Linked DNA regions of Colwellia sp. M166. The protein of the gene in region 1 interacts with the protein of each later gene in a pairwise test. Links are inferred from orthologs where the notes say so. Each region holds a gene or a part of one and is shown on either strand. Other genes may lie near its edges. The genes, in order: FGD67_RS01125 and bioB.

Region 1 (3,295 bases):
CCATCAGCGAGCAATTGACGCTGGTGATACTGAGCATGGTGTTAGTGTTCATTTTGTTACTGAGGAACTTGACGGCGGTCCTGTGGTCCTACAAGCTAAAGTGCCTGTATTCCCTGAAGACACTGCTGACGACCTTGCACAACGCGTACACCAACAAGAGCATAGAATTTATCCACTGGTGGTAAATTGGTGTTGTAGCAAACGTGTCACCATGGCAGGAGAAAATGCATTATTTGATGGTGTGATTTTACCGGCTTCAGGATATGCTAGCGAAGAATAACTTTATTTTTAGAGAATTTATTATGTTGAAATCATTACCTTATACCGCTTTGTTATTAGCTAGCTTAACATTGTTCAGTCCCTTGTCTTTTGCCCAGACGACAGATAAAGCAAGCAAGGTAATGATTCCTCCATTTAATGCTAAATATACTATTTTACATAAATCTAAAGCGGTTGGTGACGCAACACGAAAGCTAAGCTATTTAGACAATGGCTTAGCGCAATATAGCTACCACACAAATATTGAATGGTTAATATTTTCAGATATTCGTGATGAAACCTCAATTGTTAAACTTGAGGGTAATAAAGTTACACCAACCAGCTATGAATACAAACGCGAAGGCACTGGCTCTGATAAGTTTTATAAATGGAGTTATGACACAGCTAACAATACCGCTACGGATGAAAAGAAACAGAAAACTAAAAGCATCGACTTTCCTGATAATATTCAAGACTCACTGAGCTACCATCTACAGCATCGTCTAAATATGATCAGCGAACCAGAGCAAAAACAATTTGTTTATCCTGTTATCAAATCATCAGGCTCGATAAAAAATTACGTTTATCAATATGATGGTGAAGAAGAAATCATGCTACCTTACGGTTTGGTAAAAACCATCAGGCTTAAACGTGAAGTTATTGAAAAAAAACGTGTGACTTACGCATGGTTTGCGCCAGAATTAGATTACCTATTGGTTAAACTTCATCAAATTAAAGGCGGTGTTGAGCAATTTGAAGCACAATTAAACTCTGTAACAGCGATAAAATCGACAGCAGTAGTAGTAAACAAAAAAGCTTTATAGTGCTTATTTTCACATTCATTATGCTGAAATCAACTTTAACTGATGAATAAAATTTCACGACTTTTTTGTATATTGGCAAATTAGCTGCCCTTTACTAAATAATAAACCGTCACCTGCTTGCATTTTTTGCCATGTTTCATCATCTGTTAATGGTTGTGTGGCAATAACAGTAACTATGTCATTTTCAGTGGTTTCCTGATCAAAATTAATCACCATCTCTGCATCAATTAAACTGGCTTTACCAAATGGTGCCCGTCGCGTCAGCCAATGTAAATTATTAGCACAGTAAACCAATAAAAAATCACCATCGGTTAGCAGTAAATTAAACACACCCAGTTTATTGATTTGCTGACATAGCCCAATGACATAGTGAAATAAATCTTCTGGTGTAGGTACATCCTTACCAAAATGTTGCAGTAGTTGATCGAGTATCCAGCAAAAAGCATGCTCACTATCGGTTTCCCCAATCGGCATATGGTATGTTATTGCTAGCTTAGTTTTAAAATCAGCGAGTTGGCCATTGTGCGCATAGGTCCAATTTTTCCCCCACATAGGGCGAATAAAAGGATGGGTGTTAACTAACGAGACTTCTCCGGAGTTTGCTTGGCGGATATGACAGACTACAGTTTCACTTTTAATCGGATAATCAGTCACCAGCTGAGCAATAGGCGAATGAGCACTCGGTAGCGGGTCTTTAAAGCTACGGCAACCTTTACCCTCATAAAACGTAATACCCCAACCATCTTTATGTGGCCCGGTATTACCACCGCGCTGCATTAAACCGCTAAAGCTAAAACAGATATCTGTTGGTACATTGGCACTCATCGCCATTAATTCACACATAAAAATAAAACCATATTAAACAAAAAACCAAAGACAAAAAACCAAAGACAAAAAACTAAAGACAAAAAACAATTTTTGCGATATAAATCAAACATTAACAACCATAGTGCTGACTTTTAATAGCAGCTCAGATAATGCTACTGACTTTACTCGTAAACAGACTCTCCATTGGTATGGTTAGTATTAACTAAACTCGCGAAAATTTACAGACACTTTTTCAACAAACCTGCCATGATGATATTAGCCTATTAGCAGTCAAATTTACCTATTCATAGTACTTTGTTATGGTCATCAATTCACATAGTTTCTATACTGAATAATTACAGCCGTTAAATGAACGAACAAACATCCCCAAACAGAAACAAATTTCGTTACCATAAGAAGCTATACTGACAATAAATAATTTGAAATTATTGACAAGACAAATTAAGCTTCAATAATTATCTGGTCTGACCTCCAGTAATTTTAACTTTACATATCAACATTAAGGAAAATATGTGGACTATTTAACTTGGATACTTATTGCTATCGCATTATGTGGGTTTATGGCGTATTCGCGCGCATCACTCTCAACATTTACCATAGCATTTACCTTACTTATGATCGTGGGAACTTTTTTCAACATCATATCTTTCTTCAGTTGGCTTATTTTTGCTATTATTGCCATACCATTAAATATTGCCGATATTCGAAAACAATACATATCTAACCCTTTGCTTACCATGTTCAGAGGCATAATGCCTGAAATGTCAAAAACCGAACAAGAAGCGATTGACGCAGGTACAACATGGTTTGAAGCCGAGCTATTTCGTGGCACACCCGATTGGAAAAAACTCCATAACTACCCTAAACCAAGACTAAGTGCTGAAGAACAAGCCTTTTTAGATGGGCCGGTAGAAGAAGTTTGTCGCATGACTGATGACTGGCAAACCACGCATGAACTCGCTGATTTATCACCAGAAGTATGGCAATATCTAAAAGATAATAAGTTTTTTGCCATGATAATTAAAAAACAATATGGCGGTCTTGAATTTTGTGCCTACGCTCAATCTTGCGTGCTACAAAAACTTTCTAGTGTCAGTACCGTTTTGTCATCTACTGTCGGTGTACCTAACTCACTCGGCCCAGGCGAGTTGTTACAACATTACGGTACCAAAGAACAACAAGATTATTACTTACCCCGTCTTGTGAAAGGTGATGAGATCCCTTGTTTTGCCTTAACAAGTCCAGAGGCTGGTTCAGATGCTGGTGCAATTCCCGATTACGGTGTCGTTTGTCATGGTGAATTTAACGGTGAAGAAGTATTGGGTATGCGCTTAACCTGGAATAAGCGTTATATTACTTTAGCACCGGTGGCTACTGTCTTAGGC
Region 2 (3,214 bases), 340 kb from region 1 along the record:
AGCAACCGGCTTCGCCATTACTGATGCTATTGGCAATTTCGTCGGTACATAAGGTAGCTGCTAATGTCATATAGCCACCAGTTAAGGTTTTACCTAAGCAGATAATATCAGGGCTGATATCAGCCCATTCACAAGCAAATAACTTACCTGTTCGGCCTAAACCTGTGGCAATTTCATCGGCAATCATCAAGACATGGTATTGATCGCATAATGCTCGACAGGTTTTTAAATAATTTGGGTGGTATATGCGCATACCACCAGCGCCTTGCACGATGGGTTCAATAATAAATGCCGCTATCTCATGGTGATGTTGTTCAAACATAGCGGCTAGTGCTAATGCATCATCCGCTTGCCAAACTTGTTCAAAGCCTATTTTTGGCGCGGGTGCAAACAAGTTTTTCATGAGCACAGTCTCAAACAGTTGATGCATACCGTTAACGGGATCGCATACTGACATAGCGGCAAAGGTATCACCGTGATAACCATTCTTTACCGTCAATATTTTATGCTTTTCAGGCTTATCTTTGCTATGCCAATATTGAATGGCCATTTTAAGTGCCACTTCTACAGATACTGAGCCACTATCACTAAGAAACACTTTATTTAAACCACCCGGTGTCATGGCGATCAAGTTTTTTGCTAACTCGACCGCAGGTTCATGCGTTAGACCACCAAACATAACATGGGAAAATTTTTCACTTTGTTTAATTAGTGCTTGGTTCAATTCTGGGTGATTATAGCCATGTAACACAGACCACCATGATGACATGCCATCAATCACTTTTTCGCCACTAGCTAAATAAATGTATACCCCCTGAGCAGACTTTACCAGGTAAGACGGTAGAGGCTTTGACATAGAAGTATAAGGGTGCCAGACATGATTTTTATCGAATTCGAGTATTTCTGCTTGTTTATTGTTCATATGTAAAGCTTGGCTAAGTAAATTAGTTGACATATTGATGTTGACGCATAGACTACCCGTTAATATTACGAGATGCAATTTCAACACGAGTGAATAACTATGACACAGCAAACATCAGCGGTAAGCCAATCTATGTCTGATACCATCGGCAATAATAGCAATCAAGCTAGCAGCGAAATTCGCCATAATTGGCAAGCACATGAAGTTAAAGCCCTGTTTGATATGCCATTTAATGACTTGATGTTTAAAGCACAAGTTATTCACCGTGCAAACTTTAATCCTAATGAAGTGCAGGTCAGTACCTTATTGTCGATTAAAACGGGTGCCTGTCCAGAAGATTGCAAATATTGCTCACAAAGTTCACGATACAAAACCGATATCGATAAAGAACGCTTAATGGCAGTTGAAAAAGTGCTTGAAGCTGCACAAGTGGCAAAAGATCAAGGTTCAACGCGTTTCTGCATGGGCGCAGGTTGGCGTAATCCAAAAGCAAGAGATATGCCATTAGTGGTAGAAATGGTGAAGGGCGTAAAAGCACTCGGGCTTGAAACCTGTATGACATTAGGTATGTTATCTGCTGACCAAGCCGATGAATTGCAAGGCGCAGGTTTAGACTATTACAATCATAATTTAGATACCTCACCAGAGCATTATAATCAAATTATTACCACACGTACTTATCAAGACCGTTTAGATACTTTAACCAATGTCAGAAGTTCAGGTATGAAAGTTTGTAGTGGCGGTATTGTTGGCTTAGGGGAAGAAAGCAAAGACCGAGCGTCATTACTTGCGCAGCTAGCAAACCTTTCACCGCAACCAGAAAGTGTACCTATTAATATGTTAGTTAAGATTGAAGGTACGCCGTTATCTGATGTTGCTGACTTAGATCACTTTGAATTTATTCGTTGTATAGCTGTGGCACGTATCATGATGCCTAAAAGCCATGTTCGCTTGTCAGCTGGACGCGATGCCATGAATGAACAAATGCAAGCCATGTGCTTTCTAGCCGGAGCAAATTCAATATTTTACGGTTGTAAATTATTGACTACAGGCAACCCAGAAGCAAATAAAGACATGATGTTATTTGAGCGCTTAGGTATCAATACTGAAACGATAGCTAGCTCAGACGTTGATGATGAAAAACTTAAAACCGCAGTCATTGATCAACAAAATAGTGACTTATTCTATAACGCTGTCAATTAAGTGTTATGGCGTTTAATTTTTTAACTGCCGATGTTGAACAACAAAAACAATGTGCGCGATATCGCGCACGTCAGTGCGTTGCTGAGCAAAATGGTCGTTATGTCAAGATTAATGATAAAAGCTATTTAAACTTTTCATCAAATGACTATCTTGGCTTAAATCATCATCGAGAAATAAACCAAGCATTATCCGTTGGCGCCGAAAGGTTTGGCACTTGTGCTAGTGGCTCAAGTTTAATTACCGGTTACTCTTATGCACACCAAGCATTAGAACACGATATTTGTGATTGGTTAAATAAGCCAAAATGTTTACTCTTTGCGAGCGGATTTTCTGCAAATAGTGCTTTAATGCAGGCATTAGGGCATGAAAGCAGCCAACTTTATTTAGATAAGTTGAGTCATGCTTCATTGATCGATGGGGCACGGTCGAGTGCTGCGAAAGTAAAACGCTTTTTGCATAATGATATTGAGCAACTACAACGCTTTTTAGCAAAAAACCAGCAAACTGAAAATCAAGATAATGAATTAAATCAGGTCATTGTTTCTGAAGGTGTTTTTAGTATGGATGGCGATCAGGCTGACGTGGCTAATTTAGCAAAAATAGCACAACAACATCAAGCTTTGCTATATTTAGACGATGCCCACAGTATCGGTGTTATTGGCAATAAAGGCCAAGGCAGTTCCAGTTTAGCGGATATCGATGTTGTTATGGCAACATTTGGTAAAAGTATCGCAACCAGTGGTGCCTTTGTCGCCTGCGATAATAACTTAGCCGAATATTTGATAAATTTTTCTCGGCATTATATTTATTCAACGGCGATATCTCCGGCCTTAGCTTGGGCGACAAAAAAGAGTATTGAAATTATTCAAACTGAGCATTGGCGTCGTGAAAAAATTATTGAACTGAGTAAATTGCTTACTGAAAAGCTTGATAAAAAAATAAAGTTAATTGAGAACTCATCATCAATTCATGCCATTGTCATTGGTGATGAGATCACCACACTGGATGTTTGTCAGCAATTACGAAATAAAGGCATTTGGCTCAGTGCTATTCGCCCTCCGACCGTTCCACAAAATAGCTCAAGGTTAC

The links.
Region 2: the proteins of FGD67_RS01125 (region 1) and bioB interact in binary tests that used the Escherichia coli proteins (3 or more experiments, as listed by UniProt). The link is inferred for Colwellia sp. M166 from one-to-one orthologs.

The regions. Positions count from the first base shown.
Region 1 is NZ_CP040755.1:233,590-236,884, reverse strand. What follows is about bases 32-2,988. They hold FGD67_RS01125 (class II glutamine amidotransferase), read right to left. Parts: upstream 1,926-2,988; coding sequence 1,137-1,925; downstream 32-1,136. Other genes in these bases: fadE (acyl-CoA dehydrogenase FadE), read left to right, coding at 2,423-2,988; FGD67_RS01130 (DUF3108 domain-containing protein), read left to right, coding at 303-1,082; purN (phosphoribosylglycinamide formyltransferase), read left to right, coding at 32-280. Outside these bases: more of purN, read left to right, coding at 1-31; more of fadE, read left to right, coding at 2,989-3,295.
Region 2 is NZ_CP040755.1:576,193-579,406, forward strand. What follows is about bases 259-3,134. They hold bioB (biotin synthase BioB), read left to right. Parts: upstream 259-1,144; coding sequence 1,145-2,125; downstream 2,126-3,134. Other genes in these bases: bioA (adenosylmethionine--8-amino-7-oxononanoate transaminase), read right to left, coding at 259-922; FGD67_RS02670 (8-amino-7-oxononanoate synthase), read left to right, coding at 2,131-3,134. In the rest of the region: more of bioA, read right to left, coding at 1-258; more of FGD67_RS02670, read left to right, coding at 3,135-3,214. UniProt on the Escherichia coli protein: Catalyzes the conversion of dethiobiotin (DTB) to biotin by the insertion of a sulfur atom into dethiobiotin via a radical-based mechanism.